DNA from 3 places in the Sphaerotilus microaerophilus genome. Region 3 is predicted to be linked to each of the others. Evidence: predicted binding sites of a transcription regulator. Region 3 holds the regulator's gene; each other region holds the start of a gene.
The links. The regulator FNR, encoded in region 3, switches genes on or off when oxygen is low (the NO sensors DNR and NnrR bind a similar motif). The targets are predictions, from matches to a motif close to TTGATNNNNATCAA.
Positions count from the first base shown of each region.

Region 1: a site for FNR is predicted at 2,167-2,180, ahead of NGK70_RS07775 (DUF3149 domain-containing protein). Genes of this name have one in related genera too.
Region 2: a site for FNR is predicted at 2,281-2,294, ahead of NGK70_RS23600 (chaperone NapD). Genes of this name have one in related genera too.

Region 1 is NZ_AP025730.1:1,757,460-1,762,800, reverse strand. Features, by position in the region: gene NGK70_RS07785 (mechanosensitive ion channel family protein) at 1-1,036, opposite strand, end outside; gene NGK70_RS07780 (RluA family pseudouridine synthase) at 1,138-1,878, shown strand; gene NGK70_RS07775 (DUF3149 domain-containing protein) at 1,956-2,111, opposite strand; gene NGK70_RS07770 (SDR family oxidoreductase) at 2,390-3,424, opposite strand; gene NGK70_RS07765 (nucleotide sugar dehydrogenase) at 3,438-4,718, opposite strand; gene NGK70_RS07760 (DUF642 domain-containing protein) at 4,949-5,341, opposite strand, start outside.
Region 2 is NZ_AP025730.1:5,468,117-5,473,457, reverse strand. Features, by position in the region: gene NGK70_RS23620 (cytochrome c-type biogenesis protein) at 1-236, shown strand, start outside; gene NGK70_RS23615 (tetratricopeptide repeat protein) at 233-1,066, shown strand; gene napF (ferredoxin-type protein NapF) at 1,094-1,660, shown strand; gene NGK70_RS23605 (nitroreductase family protein) at 1,653-2,240, shown strand; gene NGK70_RS23600 (chaperone NapD) at 2,444-2,800, shown strand; gene napA (nitrate reductase catalytic subunit NapA) at 2,956-5,341, shown strand, end outside.
Region 3 is NZ_AP025730.1:2,472,964-2,478,304, reverse strand. Features, by position in the region: gene NGK70_RS10740 (TIGR03790 family protein) at 1-768, opposite strand, end outside; gene NGK70_RS10735 (IclR family transcriptional regulator) at 802-1,572, shown strand; gene fnr (fumarate/nitrate reduction transcriptional regulator Fnr) at 1,698-2,438, opposite strand; gene hemN (oxygen-independent coproporphyrinogen III oxidase) at 2,661-4,046, shown strand; gene NGK70_RS10720 (urease accessory protein UreH domain-containing protein) at 4,056-4,778, shown strand; gene icd (NADP-dependent isocitrate dehydrogenase) at 4,859-5,341, shown strand, end outside.

The DNA of each region.
Region 1 (5,341 bases), 720 kb from region 3:
CCACGCTGACCAGCGACTGCACCAGCAGCTGCCGGTCGGCCAGCGTCAGGTTCTCCACCACGCCGGTGATGAGCGCCTCGTTGGGGATGATCGCCTCGCGGCCGGTGGCAGCGCGGATCACGGTGTAGCGCGTCGTGATGTCGGTGATGCGGCCCTCATGCTCGCCCACCTTGACGATGTCGCCGATGCGCACCGAGCGCTCGGCCAGGATCACGAAGCCGCTGATGTAGTTGGCCGCCAGCTTCTGCAGGCCGAAGCCAATGCCCACGCCCAGCGCGCCGCCGAGCACCGACAGCGCGGTCAGGTCGATGCCCACCGCCGACAGGGCCACCAGCAGGCCGACGAAGAGCAGGCCTGCGCGCAGCACGTTGGCCGCCGCCTTGCGCAGCGAGAGCTGCTCCCCGGTCGCGCCGCGCAGCAGGCGGGCCTCAAGCGCCGCGGACACCCACAGCGCCAGCACCAGCACGAAGCCCGCCAGCAGCGTGCCCTCGAGCAGCGTACGCAGGCTCAGCGGGTGCGAGCCGATCTTCCACTGCACCTCTTCCAGCCACTCCAGCAGCACCGGCAGCAGGCCTGTGAGCCACAGCACCGTCGCCGCCCAGGCCAGCCAGGAGATGCTGCGCTCGACGAAGCGCATCATCTGTGACCCGGGAAACGCCGCCGACAGCACCCGCACGCTCAGGCGGATGATCGCCAGCGACAGCAGCACCGGTACCGCCACCGCGAACACCGCCACCGGCTGCCCAGCCAAGCCGAGCAGGCGTTTGCACAGGTAGGCCAGCGCCAACGCCAGCAAGGGGAACAACACGCCGTCCACCAGGTGCTCACCGAACCAGATCGACGGCTCGCGCTGCGCCGCTGGAACCGCTGGAACCGCGGTGCCCGAAGCACCCGAGGAACCCGCTGGGCCGCGCAGCAAGCGCACCAGCAGGGCGCTCAGCCCGAGCAGTGCGGCCAGCAGGCCCCACTCGGTCAAGGCGCCGGGACGCAGCACGGCGGCCAGGAGATCGGTAGGCAGGACAAAGGACGGGGACATCGACACGGGCGGGCAGAGGGAGCCGGGGGACAGGTCATTGTCGCCCGCGCCAGCCGGCCAACGGTGACAGCGACGGCGCCAGCGACAATCGCTTGCGTTGCTTGCAGCGCTTCACCCGCCTGCTCACCCCCGTCGCCCAGCCCGTGCCCATCCCCGCGTTCCCCGCCCCACCAGCACCGTCCCGCCTGCCACCGCCTGCGCGCACCGCGCAGGAAGACATCGGCATCCTCCACGCCGACGCGGCCTTGCTGGTCGTACTCAAACCGGCAGGGATGCTGTCGGTGCCCGGCCGCGGCGAGGAGCGGGCGGACTGCGTGGCCACCCGGGTGCAGGCGCGGTACCCCGACGCCCTCGTGGTGCACCGGCTCGACATGGCCACCTCGGGCCTGATGCTGTTCGGCCTCGGCCTGGCCGCGCAGCGCACGCTGAGTCGATCCTTCGAACGACGTGAAGTGAGCAAGCGCTATCTCGCCGTCGTCGACAAACTGGTTCTTCAGGATGAGGGCAGCGTCACAAGCCCATTGATCTGCGACTGGCCGAACCGGCCTCGCCAGAGGGTCGACGAACTGCGCGGCAAGCCAGCACTGACCCACTGGCGGGTGCTCGAACGCGACGTCGCGCAGAACTGCAGCCGGGTCGAACTGCAGCCCGTCACCGGGCGCTCCCACCAGTTGCGCGTGCACCTTCAGTCGATCGGCCACCCCATCCTGGGCGACGAGTTGTATGCCAGCCCCGAGGCCTTCGCCCGCTCCCCACGGCTGCTGCTGCACGCCTGCCAGATCGGCCTGCCACACCCGGTCAGCGGCGCCTGGATGGCCTTCGAGGATCCCGCGCCGTTCTGACACCGTTCAAGCGCCCAGATATGACGAAGCCCGGCATCGGCCGGGCTCCGGGGCACCGAGTGGAAGTCAGCAGGTGCTCAGGACTTGCCTGCGCGAGCGGCTGCTTCTGCATCCTCGCGCATGTGCTTCGTGATGAACCGGGCGTAGAAGACGCCCATTCCCAGGGTGATCGCAATCACCACGGCGCTCATCAGGCCGTAGTCGGTCGAAAAGAAATCCTTCAAGGCATGCATGACCAGCTCCTCATTGCAGACCTGCGTATCAGAACGTGTCACGAGGCCTTGGGGCTTGTCGTGCGTCAACCGCCTTGCGCGCTGTGCCCAAAAAAAGACGCCCTCCGGGGTGAGCCGGAGGGCGAATGCTCTGATGCGCCGAATGGGCCGCTGCCCGTTGATCGACGGGGTTGAGACTAGTCCGATCTGCGGCCGCGCGCACTAGGGAATGCATTGAGGAACTTTTTCTGTCCCCCGGGTTCTGGCATTCCCACACACTTCAGACGCGGCGGATCCCTTCAGCCGACGTTGGCAACGTACCAGCCGATCGCTTCCGCCAGGCCCTCGTGCACCCGGTAGGTCGGTGCATAGCCCAGCAGACGTGCCGCCTTGCTGACGTCAGCCAGCGAGTGGCGCACGTCACCGGCACGGAAATCGGCGTACTCCGGCGGCTCGATGGCCAGGTTGGTCCGCTCGCGCTGCAGGTTCTCGACCAGCGCGGCATGCAACTGGTTCAGCGTGGTGCGATCGCCCACGGCCACGTTGTAGACCTGGTTGACCGCCTCGGCGGATGTCGCCAGCCCGGCGCGCAGGTTGGCCTGCACGACGTTGGCGATGTAGCAGAAGTCACGCGAGGTCTCACCGTCGCCGTTGATGCGGCAACGTTCGCCACGCAGCATCGAGGCGATCCAGCGCGGAATCACCGCTGCATAGGCTCCATTGGGGTCCTGACGGGGACCGAAGACGTTGAAGTAGCGCAGGCCGACGGTCTGCAGTCCGTAGCAGCGGCCGAACACGTCGGCGTACAGCTCGTTCAGGTACTTCGTGACCGCATAGGGCGACAGCGGCTTGCCGATCACATCCTCGACCTTGGGCAGGGTCGGCGAATCGCCGTAGGTGGAGCTGGACGCGGCGTAGACAAAGCGCCCGGCCCCCGCATCGCGCGCCGCCACCAGCATGTTCAGGAAGCCAGTGGCGTTGGCACGGTGGGTGGTCTGCGGATCCTGCAGCGATCGCGGCACCGAGCCCAGCGCCGCCTGGTGCAGCACGATGTTCACGCCCTCGCAGGCCGTCGCGCAGGTGGCGGGATCGGCGATATCGCCCTCGATGAAGCGGTGGCGGGCCCAGGCCTCGTCGCCCACGGCAACCTGGACACGATCCAGGTTGTGGCGGTGGCCCGTGGCGAAATTGTCCAGGCTGGTCACGCGCTGGCCGAGGCGCAGCAGGTGCTCCAGCAGGTGCGAACCGATGAAGCCAGCGCTGCCGGTCACCAGCCAGTGGCGCGGCTCGGCCTGGACGGCCTGGACGAGGTCGGCGGGAAGGGTGTATGCCATGCGGGTCACCGGATCACAGGCGCCAGACATGCACGCCACGCGCTTCCAGCGCGGCGCGATCGGCCTGGCTCTTCACGTCCATGTAGACGCCGCCCGGTGCCAGCTTGGAGAGCAGCACGTCCAGCGGCTTCTCGGCCAGTTCCTGGTGGGCCACGGCAGCCACGATGGCGTTGGCCTTGGGCAGGTGCTCCCAGGACACCAAGTCCACGCCGTACTCGTGGCGGGCCTCGGCCGGCTCGGCCACCGGGTCATGCACGTGCACGGTCACACCAAAGGACTCCAGCTCGCGGATCACGTCGATGACCTTGGAGTTGCGCAGGTCCGGGCAGTTTTCCTTGAAGGTCAGGCCCAGCACGATGACGTGCGCGCCCTTGACCGGCGAGCCCGCCTTGATCAGCTGCTTGACGGTCTGCTGGGCGATGTAGGCGCCCATGCCGTCGTTGATGCGCCGACCCGCCAGGATGACCTGCGGGTGGTAGCCCAGGGTCTCAGCCTTGTGGGTGAGGTAGTACGGGTCCACGCCGATGCAGTGACCGCCGACCAGCCCCGGACGGAAGGGCAGGAAGTTCCACTTGGTGCCTGCAGCCTGCAGCACCTCCAGCGTGTCGATGCCGATGCGGTGGAAGATCAGCGACAACTCGTTGACCAGGGCGATGTTCAGGTCGCGCTGGGTGTTCTCGATCACCTTGGCAGCCTCGGCCACCTTGATCGACGAGGCACGGTACACACCGGCGGTGATGACACTGCCGTAGACGTCGGCCACCTTGTCCAGCGTGGCCGGGGTGTCTCCGGACACCACCTTGACGATGGTGGTCAGGGTGTGCACCTTGTCAGCCGGGTTGATGCGCTCGGGCGAGTAGCCGACGAAAAAGTCGCTCTTCCACTTGAGCCCGGAGTGTTTCTCCAGCAGCGGGATGCAGACCTCCTCGGTCGCCCCCGGGTAGACGGTGCTTTCGTAGACGACGATGGCACCCGGTTTGAGGTTCTTGCCCACCGCCGTGCTGGCACCCACCAGCGGCGAGAAGTCGGGGATGTGCGCCTCGTCCACGGGCGTGGGCACGGCCACGATGACGAAGTCCGCCTCCTTCAGCGCCGCGGCATCGGTGGTTGGATACAGTTGCACTGCGGCCTTCAGCTCCTCGGTGCTGACCTCGCCGGTGGGGTCGACGTGGCGACGGTAGGCTTCGATCTTCTCCTGCGACAGGTCCAGGCCGATGGTGCGGTATTTCTTGCCGAATTCAACGGCGAGGGGCAGGCCCACATAGCCAAGACCCACGACTGCAATGGTCGTCATGCTGACACTACTCCACAGAGCTTGAAAAAGAGGCGTTTTGGTTGCGCCTATTGCGCTTTCGCAGTGCGCGATTAGACCCGATTCAGATCCGCACGCGAACGCACCAACCGGCGGCATGCGTCTGGCTTCACGACTTGAGGCACCAGAAACACTCGACCGAAATGAAAAACGGACCCGAAGGTCCGTTTCGTGGTGTGCAGGCGACGCGGCGCGCCCGGCAGCCAACCAGATCACTGTGCCTTGCGACGGCGCCCCATGAAGCCCAGGGCGCCCAGGCCAGCCAGCATCATCGCGTAGGTCTCGGGTTCGGGAACCGGTGCGGCCGTAACGGTCACGTTGTCCAAGCCGATGTAGTCATTCGAGTTGTAGCCACCCGCAAAAAACAAGCTGGTGGTCGTCGACGTCGCGACGAACGAGAAACCACGGGAGGCCCACCCTTGGTTGGTGTTCGTGAACGACAACCAAGACGGATCGGAGTCGTCGATGATTGACGCTCCACCATGGGCTACCGCGAACAGCTGGGCAGCGTTGCCTGCACCTGTCCACGTGTCAGATCGCCCCAAATCAAACGACACGTTGTACTTCATTCCCGCGACCGTGTCGAAGGTTTGGTAGATCGCGCC
Region 2 (5,341 bases), 3.0 Mb from region 3:
ACCTCAAGCGCGAGATCCAGGCGCGCATGGCCGCCGGTGACAGCAATGCGCAGATCCTCGACTTTCTGGTACAGCGCTACGGCGACTTCGTCACCTACCGCCCGCCCGTCAACGCTCGCACCGGGCTGCTCTGGCTCGGGCCGGCGCTGCTGCTGGCCATCGGCGCGGTGGTGGTCTGGCGCCAGACCCGCCGCACGCGGGGCGGTGAGGACAGCCCTTCGAGGTCGACATCATGAGCAGCAGCGCTTTCCTGCAGGGCTGGTTCTGGCCCTTCGCCGCCACCGCCCTGGTGCTGGTGGCCCTGTTCACCTTCAGCCTGGCCCGCGCCGCACGGGCCACCCCGGCCGCTGGCGGGGGCGCGGAGGCGGGGGGCGGCGCACCGCGCGGCCAGGCCTTTGCCTTCGCGGTGGGGCTGCCGCTGCTGGCGCTGGCGCTCTATGCCGCGCTCGGCCAGCCGCGCGCGCTCAACCCAGCCGAGCGCGAGACCGGCTCGGTGGCCCAGGTCGAGAGCATGGTCGAGCGCCTCGCCGAGCGCCTCCAGCGCGACCCCGGCGACGTCAAGGGCTGGCTGATGCTGGCGCATTCCTACAAGGTGATGGGCCGGGCCGCCGAGTCGGCCGAGGCCTACGAGCAGGCCGACCGGGCCGCACCCGACACGGGGGCGCCGGCCGCAGCGGTGGCGGCCGCCTCGGTCGCTGGGCCGGCCGGGCTGATCGCCGCCGGCCAGCCCTGGCAGCGTGACCCCAACCGGCTGGTCGACTGGATCGAGGTGCGCATGCTGGCGGCCGACGATCACTTCGATGCGCGCAGCCTGCAGCTGCTGCGCCGCGCGCAGGCGCTGGCGCCGCAGCACCCGGGCGTGCTGATGCTGTCCGGCCTGGCTGCGCTGGACCGGCATGACTTTGCGGCGGCGCGGGCTGCCTTCACCGCGCTGCGTGACCAGTCCGATCCGGGCTCCGAGGACCGCGCCACGCTGGACGAGGCACTGGCCAAGCTGGCGCAGGGCGTGGACCCGCGCCGCGCCGCCGCGCCCGCCGAACCCGCCACCGCGGCCAGCGGGCGCTGAGGCGCGCGGGCGCACAGACTGGGTGGCATGGACCCACGCCGACGCTTCTTCCTGCGCGCTGCGGCCCGGCCGGCCGAGCTGGCCGCGGCCCGGGTGCCCCAGCCGCGCCCGCCCTGGGCGCTGCGGCCCGATGCGGCCTTCACCGAACGCTGCAGCCGCTGTGGCGACTGCGTGCGCGCCTGCCCGCGCGGCCTGCTTGCGGCGGGCGGCTTCCCGGTCCTGAGCTTTGCCCGGCAGGGCTGCGACGAGTGCGGTGCCTGCCGCAGCGCCTGCACGACCGGGGCGATCGTGCCCGCAGCGACCGCCACGCCGCCGGCCTTCACCTGGCGCGTGGCCATCGGCACGGGCTGCCTGGCGCAGCACCGGGTCGAGTGCCGCCTGTGTGCCGACGCCTGCGACGCGCGCGCCCTGCGCTTCGTGCCCGCGCTGGGCGGTGTGGCGCAGCTGCGCATCGACACCGAGGCCTGCACGGGCTGCGGCGAGTGCGTGTCGCTCTGCCCGGTGGCCGCGATCACGATGGCCGAGCCTGCCCCTCCCGCGGCGACCGCAGCCGCGCCCGACCGTTCGACCGCCCCCGAGGCCGACCATGGATGACACCCAGCTCACCGAGCTCTGCGACGCGCTGATCCACACCCGCCAGCACGTCGGACCCAAGCGCCTGGGCGAGCCGGCCCCGGACGAGCGGCAGCTGCGCGAGCTCTTCGCCGCCGCGGCGGCGGCCCCGGACCACGGGCAGCTGCGGCCCTGGCGCTTCCTGGTGCTCGGCCCCGCGGCGCGCGAGCGCCTGGCGCAGTGCTTTGCCGATGCGCTGCTGGAGCGCGACCCGCAGGCCCTGCCCGGGCAGATCGAGGACGCGCGCCGCAAGGCCGTCCGGGGGCCGGTGCTGCTGCTGGCCATTGCCGACCTGCGTGCCGAAGATCCCGATGTACCACCTGCCGAGCGGCTGCTGTCGCTGGGCTGCGCCATCCAGAACCTGCTGCTGGCCGCGCGTGCGCGGGGCTACGCCAGCGGGCTGTCGAGCGGGCGGGCGCTGCGCTCGCCGCTGCTGCGCAGTGCCTTTGGCGTGCGCGAGGGCGAGGAGGCTGTGTGCTTCATCAGCCTGGGCACGCCACTGAGCAGCAAGCCGCCGCGCCAGCGCCCGGCGGTGGACGACTTCGTGCAATGGGTCGCCTGACCCTCGGGAGAACCCCAGGGCCGGCGGGGGTCCGTCAGCCTTGATGTTCGTCAATTTGACGAGCATCAAAGCCCTGCGATCGAAACTTGAGCATAGTCAAGTCTGTGCCGGCCGTCGTTGGGAACGGCACACTTTGCAGTCTTCCGAGGTTGCCTGATCCCCTCCGTTGGAGGGTGAGCAAGCCTGGGGTCAGGAGCAGGGCCATGAACATCCTCGGCGCCGTGGTGCGCACCCGAATGAACGATCTGGACGCCGTCGTCACCCGCATGGGCTCGCTGGCGGGCGTGGACGTGGCGCTCAACCCGGGTGATGGCCGCCTGGTGGCGGTGCTGGAGGATGCCTGCACCGCCGACGGGTTGCCCGTCAGCGCGGCCGGCCAGCTGGCGCAGATCGCCCTGTGGCCCGAGGTGCTGTCGACCTCGCTGGTCTACGAGTACTCCGGTACGCCGGCCAATGCGCCGGCTGCCCAGCCAGTGGCCGGGCCGGTGCTGCAGGGCGCCACCGACTGGCGCATGGGGCTGGCCGAGCTGGCCCGCTACGGCAGCGCACCGCCCGGCTGAGGGGCGCGGCGCACATTGATTTCCCCGGCTGCTCCCGGCTGCTCCCAGCCGGTCCCGGACCTCCGACTCATCACGGCAGATCTTCCCCGCGGGCCCTGGGCCCAATGTGGGCGGCGCTGCTGCATTCTCTGATCACCCCACCGAGCGAACACACCATGGAATCGAATCGCCGTGACTTCCTGAAATCGCAGGCCCTGGCGGCCAGCGCGGCTGCGGCCGGCATTTCCATGCCCGTCGTGGCCGAGGCGGCCGCACCGGCGCCGGCCAAGACCGCCGCCGACGTGGCGGTGCGCTGGGACAAGGCGCCCTGCCGCTTCTGCGGCACCGGCTGCTCGGTGATGGTGGGCGTGCAGGACGGGCGCGTGGTCGCCACCCAGGGCGACCCGGAGGCGCCGGTCAACCGCGGGCTGAACTGCATCAAGGGCTACTTCCTGTCCAAGATCATGTACGGCAAGGACCGCCTGACCACGCCGCTGCTGCGCAAGAAGAACGGCGTGTACGACAAGGAAGGCGACTTCGTGCCGGTGGGCTGGGACGAGGCCTTCGACATCATGGCCGCCAAGTGGAAGGAGGCGCTGAAGACCGAGGGCCCGGGCTCGATCGCCATGTTCGGCTCCGGCCAGTGGACGATCTGGGAGGGCTACGCTGCCAGCAAGCTCTGGAAGGCGGGCTTTCGCTCCAACAACCTGGATCCGAACGCGCGCCATTGCATGGCCAGCGCGGTGACGGGCTTCATGCGCACCTTCGGCATCGACGAGCCGATGGGCTGCTACGACGACATCGAGCAGGCCGACGCCTTCGTGCTCTGGGGCTCGAACATGGCCGAGATGCACCCCATCCTGTGGAGCCGCATCACCGACCGCCGGTTGTCCAACCCGAACGTCAAGGTCGCGGTGCTGTCCACCTACGAGCACCGCAGCTTCGACCTGGCCGATCAGCCGATGGTCTTCACGCCGCAGACCGACCTGGCGATCCTGAACTTCATCGCGAACTACATCATCACCAACAAAAAGGTGAACACCGAGTTCGTCAAGAAGAACATCAACTTCAAGAAGGGCGCCACCGACATCGGCTATGGCCTGCGCCCCGGCCATGCGCTGGAGAAGGACGCGACCTCCAACGGCTACCCCGGCGCCGACGGCAAGCCCAAGAACAACCCGAACGACGCGACGCCGATCAGCTTCGACGAGTACGCCAGGTTCGTCAGCGAGTACACCGCCGAGAAGGTCAGCAAGCTCAGCGGCGTGCCGGTCAAGCAGCTCGAAGACCTGGCCAGACTCTATGCCGACCCGAAGGTCAAGGTGGTGTCCTTCTGGACCATGGGCTTCAACCAGCACACCCGGGGCACGTGGGCCAACAACATGGTTTACAACATCCACCTGCTGACCGGCAAGATCAGCACGCCGGGCTCGGGCCCGTTCAGCCTCACCGGCCAGCCCAGCGCCTGCGGCACCGCGCGCGAGGTGGGCACCTTCGCGCACCGCCTGCCGGCCGACATGGTGGTGACCAACCCGGACCACCGCCGCCACACCGAGGAGATCTGGGGCCTGCCCGAGGGCACCATCCCCGACAAGATCGGCCTGCACGCCGTGGCCCAGAGCCGCGCGCTCAAGGACGGCAAGCTGCGCTGCTACTGGGTCACCACCAACAACAACATGCAGGCCGGGCCGAACATCAACGGCGAGATCCTGCCGGGTTGGCGCAACCCGAAGGCCTTCGTGGTGGTCAGCGACCCCTACCCGACGGTCAGCGCGATGGCCGCCGACCTGGTGCTGCCCGCGGCGATGTGGGTGGAGAAGGAAGGCGCCTTCGGCAACGCGGAGCGCCGCACCCAGTTCTGGCGCCAGCAGGTCAGCGCGCCGGGCCAGGCCCGCTCGGACCTGTGGCAGATGATGGAGTTCGCCAAGCGCTTCAAGATCGAGGAGGTCTGGCCGGCCGAGCTGATCGCCAAGATGCCCGCACTCAAGGGCAAGTCGATGTTCGACGTGCTCTACAAGAACGGCAAGGTCAACAAGTTCCCGGCGGCCGACCTGGGCAAGGTCAACGGCAAGTACATCAAGGACTACCGCAACGACGAGTCCACCGCCTTCGGCTTCTACGTGCAGAAGGGCCTGTTCGAGGAGTACGCCGAGTTCGGCCGCGGCCACGGCCACGACCTGGCGGCCTTCGACGTCTACCACGAGGCGCGCGGCCTGCGCTGGCCGGTGGTGGATGGCAAGGAGACGCTGTGGCGCTTCCGCGAGGGCTATGACCCCTATGTGAAGGCGGGCGAGGGGATCAAGTTCTACGGCCACAAGGACGGCCGGGCGGTGATCTTCGCGCTGCCCTACCAGCCGGCGGCCGAGAGCCCGGGCAAGGACTACGACCTGTGGCTGTGCACCGGCCGTGTGCTGGAGCACTGGCACACCGGCACCATGACCCGCCGCGTGGGCGAGCTGCACCGCGCGGTGCCCGAGGCGGTGTGCTTCATGCACCCCGACGACGCCAAGGCGCGCGGCATCCAGCGCGGCATGAAGGTCAAGGTGGCCTCGCGCCGTGGCG
Region 3 (5,341 bases):
GGGCAGCCGGACGCTGCGCGCCGCGTCGCGCGTGACCATGTAATACGCATGCACAGGCGGCGAGCCGCGCAGGCCTAGGCTGCCGTCGGCCGCCATGCCACGCTCGATCAGCGCGTGGGCCGCGTCCACGCTGCCGGCGGCCAGCAACATCGACGGACGCAGGCCCAGGTCCCGCCAGGGCGCACCGCTGGGTGAGTTGAAGTAGCGCGATCCCGTGGCCTTGGCACAGGTGTTCGAGCACAGCCCGGGCTCCAACCCCAGCGACACCGCGGCGGTGATGGACTGGCACTCCACCGCGTAGGGCTGCGCCCACACCAGCGCCAGGCCCTGGACGTCGTCGCCGAAGTGCGCCTCGATGGCCGCGCGCAACTGCGCGCCATCCCCTGCAGACAGGCTCGCCTGGCGCGGCAGCTTCACGCGCAGCACATGCCCGGGCGGGATCTGGCGCCGCTGGACGTAGCGCTCACCCACCTCGACCGAATACGGATCGTCCTGGTTGATCACCACGCCCAAGGTCTTCGAGGTGATGCGCCCGATCGCCCGGGGCACCCTCGTCCACCGCAACACCAGGGGTGCTGCCGAGGCCGCTGCAGCGGAGGCCGCAGGTGCCCGCTCCGTGGCGGGCGGCTCGGTGGCCTCGCCCGCATGAGCGGCCTGCCAGGCCGGCAGCAGCCCACTCGCCAGCGCAGCCAGAGCCGCCAGAGCCACCCGCCCCACCGGCCGGCACAGATATCCACACAGCCAGCTCGACCATCTTCTTTTCGCCATGCGAAAATCCATCATCGACTCAACATCCCCGACATGACGAAAAAGGAAGGCAGCACCCCGACCATCCAGGTCCTGGAGCGCATGTTCACCCTGCTGGATGTGCTGGCGGCACACCAGGACCCGGTGTCCCTGAAGCAGATCAGCGAGCATACCGGCCTGCACCCCTCGACTGCGCACCGGATCCTGAATGACTTGGCGGTGGGCCGCTTCGTGGATCGCCCCGAGGCGGGCAGCTACCGGCTGGGCATGCGCCTGCTGGAGCTGGGCAACCTGGTGAAGGCGCGGCTGGATGTGCGTGACGCCGCGCTCGGGCCGATGCGCGAGCTGCACAAGCTCACCCACCAGCCGGTGAACCTGTCGGTACGGCAGGGCGACGAGATCGTCTACATCGAGCGCACCTACTCCGAGCGCTCAGGCATGCAGGTCGTGCGCGCCGTGGGTGGCCGCGCACCACTGCACCTGACGTCGGTGGGCAAGCTCTTCCTGGCGCACGACGACCCGCAGCGCGTGCGCGCCTACGCCACCCGCACCGGCCTGGCCGGGCACACCCGCAACAGCATCACCGACCCGGCCTTGCTGGATCGCGAACTGGCCCGGGTGCGCCAGACCGACATCGCACGCGACAACGAGGAATTGGAACTCGGCGTGCGCTGCATGGCCGCCGCCATCTACGACGACCAGTCGCGCCTCATCGCCGGCCTGTCCATCTCCGCTCCCGCGGATCGCCTCGAAGAAGGCTGGATGGACCGCCTGCGCGAAACCGCCCGGCAGATCTCCGCCTCACTCGGCTACCGGGCGGAGTAACCCACCCGCTCGGTCAACACCCGTCTTTTCTTTTGCAAGCAGCGACCGCGGATCCGGTTCCGCCGGTCCGGTGGTTGCGCCCCCTTGAGGGGGAGCGGCGTGAGCCGCTGCGGGGGTGGGTCAACTCAAGCGCTGGTGCCGTTCACCACGCGCTGCAGCGCAGACTGCTCGATGATGCGGATGTCGCGCTGCTTCACCTCCAGGATGCCTTCCTCCTGGAATTTCGAGAAGGTTCGGCTGACCGTCTCCAGCTTCAGGCCGAGGTAGCTGCCGATCTCCTCGCGGGTCATGCGCAGCACCAGCGCCGAGGCGGAGAAGCCGCGCGCCTGCAGGCGCTGCGTCAGGTTCAGCAGGAAGGCCGCCAGGCGCTCCTCCGCGCGCATGCTGCCCAGCAGCAGCATCACGCCGTGGTCGCGCACGATCTCGCGGCTCATGATCTTGTGGAACTGGTGCTGCAGCAGCGTGAACTCGCGCGAGAGCGACTCCAGCTGGCCGTAGGGGATCATGCAGACCTGCGAGTCCTCCAGCGCCACGGCGTCACAGGAATGCCGGTCGGTGCTGATGCCATCCAGGCCGATCAACTCACCCGCCATCTGGAAGCCAGTGACCTGCTCGCGGCCGTCGGAGGCCGACACCACGGTCTTGAAGAAGCCGGTGCGCACCGCATAGAGCGCGGCAAAGGGGTCGCCGGCATGGAAGATACTTTCGCCCCGCTTCACGCTGCGCCGCGTGCTGACCATGTCATCGAGCGACAACATCTCGTCGTCTGTCAGCCCCACAGGCAGACACAGTTCGCGGAGGTTGCAGGCGGAACAGGCAACCTTCAGGGCTTCGAGCCGTGACGGCGGTGCGGTTTCTTGCGTCATGTCAGAGATTATCGCACCGAGGCTCGTGCGTAACGCACGCAGCGGACCCCGCGAGGCGGGACCGAGACAGATCAAATCGGGGTCTACCCCGACCCGTCGGCACGATGGTAGATTGAGTTATGTCAATATGGACGCCAGCCATCGGGGCACAGTGCACGAATGGAAGAAATGACCACGGTTGATATGGTGGAGGGCCAGAGTGCGCTCTCACGCCAAGAGGGCATGCCCGTACTCAGCGAAGACCTGCTGCGCCGCATGGACGTGCCCGGGCCGCGCTACACCTCCTACCCCACGGCGGACCGCTTCGTCGAGGCCTTCGGGCCCGACCAGTACGTGCAGGCGCTGACGCAGCGCGCCACCGGCGGCGTGGCTGGCGCGGGCGGCCCGCTGTCGCTCTACCTCCACATCCCCTTTTGCGAGTCGGTCTGCTACTACTGCGCCTGCAACAAGATCGTCACCCGTGACCACGGCCGCGCCGAGGCCTACCTGGCGGCGCTGACGCACGAGCTTGATCTGGTCACCAACGTGATCGGCCGCGAGCAGCCGGTGTCGCAATTGCACTTCGGCGGCGGCACGCCGACCTTCCTCAGCGACGCGGAGCTCTCCGGCCTGATGGCCACCCTGCGCAGCCGGGTGCAGTTGCTGCCCAAGGGCGAGTACTCGATCGAGATCGACCCGCGCACCGTCACGCACGACCGGCTGGCCCACCTCGCCGAACTGGGGTTCAACCGGTTGTCCTTCGGCGTACAGGACTTCGATGCTGACGTTCAGAAGGCCGTGCACCGCATCCAGCCGGCCGAGCAGGTGCATGCGCTGATGGCCTCGGCACGCTCACTGGGCTTCGACTCGATCAACGTCGACCTCATCTACGGCCTGCCAAAACAGACCCCCGAGAGCTTCCAGCGCACGGTGAGCGAAGTGGCTCGGCTGCGCCCGGACCGCATCGCCTTGTACGGCTACGCCCACCTGCCAGCACGCTTCAAGCCGCAGCGGCGCATCCCGATCGAGATCCTGCCCACCGGCGGCGACCGCATCGGCATGCTGTCGCAGGCCATCGCCGGCTTCATCGCCCACGGCTACCAGTACATCGGGATGGACCACTTCGCACTGCCGGAGGATCCGCTCGCGCAGGCCAAGCGCCAGGGCCGCCTGCACCGCAACTTCCAGGGCTACAGCACGCAGCCGGACTGCGATCTGGTGGCGCTGGGCGTGTCGGCGATCAGCCGGGTCGGCCCGACCTACAGCCAGAACGCCAAGACCCTGGACGACTACTACGACGCGCTGCGCCGTGGCGGCCTGCCGGTGGTGCGCGGCCTCGCGCTCAGCCGCGATGACCTGGTGCGCCGCGCGGTGATCATGTCCATCATGTGCCACGGCCGCCTGAGCTACGAGTCGGTGGCGCTGGCGCACCTGATCGACGTGCGCAGCTACTTCGCCGCCGAGATCGAGTCGCTGCAGGAGCACGCCGACGCCGGCCTGCTGAAGCTCGACCAGGACGGCTTCGAGCTGACCTCGCTGGGCTGGTACTTCGTGCGCTACATCGCGATGGTGTTCGACAAGTACGTGCGCGTGGACCGCGCCCGCGAGCGCTTCTCCCGCGTGATCTGAGTTGACCCGATGAGTGCTGCCCTGGTGGTCACGGCCGCCCTGATGGGGGTGGCCGGGGTGCCGCACTGTGCCGGCATGTGCGGCGCCGGCTGTGCCGCTGCCGCCCGGCTGTGCCACCCCGCCAGGCCATCGCGCGCCGTGGCGGGGCTGCTGGTCGGCCGGCTGGTCGCCTACATGGTGGCCGGGATGCTCGCTGCCACGGTGGTGACCGGGCTGCAGACGCTGTCGGAGGGCACCGGTTGGCTGCGCCCCGTCTGGGTCGGCCTGCAGGCCTTCCTGCTGCTGCTGGGGCTGTGGTTGATGCTGCGCGGTCGCCTGCCGCCGAGCATCGAGGCCTGGGCCGAGCAGGTCGGGCGCGGGCGGCGGCCGCAGGACAGCGACCTGCCCCGCAAGGTGCACCTGCCCGGCGAGCTGAAGGCCACGGCGATCGGCCTGCTCTGGCCCGTGCTGCCCTGCGGCCTGCTGCATGCCGCGCTGCTGGTGGCCGCGGTGGCCTCCGGGCCGCTCGACGGCGCACTGGTGATGCTGGCCTTCGGTGCCACGAGCACGCTGGGCCTGCTGCTCGGCCCGGCGATCTGGCTGCGCTGGCTGCCCGCCGCCCTGCGCCGGCACGCCACCGACGCGCAGGGCAACCGCCTGGCCGTGCGACTCGCCGGCGCGATGATCAGCGGCTTTGCCGGCTGGGGACTGGCGCACGCGGTGATCGAGCCGATCGCCGCGTGGTGTGCCTGACCCCTCCCCTAGAATCTTTGGCGCTCGCCCGAGCGATCCCGCTCCACAGAACCCAAGATCAAGTACCCAGGACCCGGCCCATGTATCAACACATCCAGGTGCCCGCGGACGGCCAGAAGATCACCGTCAACGCGGATGGCTCGCTCAACGTGCCGAACCACCCCATCATCCCCTTCATCGAAGGAGACGGCACCGGCGTGGACATCACCCCGGTGATGATCAAGGTGGTCGACGCCGCGGTGGCCAAGACCTACGGCGGCGAGCGCCAGATCCGCTGGATGGAGATCTACGCCGGCGAGAAGGCCACCCGCGTGTACGGGCCGGACGTCTGGCTGCCTGACGAGACCGTGCAGGCGATCCGCGAGTACGTCGTCTCCATCAAGGGCCCGCTGACCACGCCGGTGGGCGGCGGCATCCGCTCGCTGAACGTGGCCCTGCGCCAGGAGCTCGACCTCTACGTCTGCCTGCGCCCGGTGCGCTACTTCAAGGGCGTGCCCTCGCCACTGAAGGAGCCGGAGAAGACCGACATGGTCGTCTTCCGCGAGAACTCGGAAGACATCTAC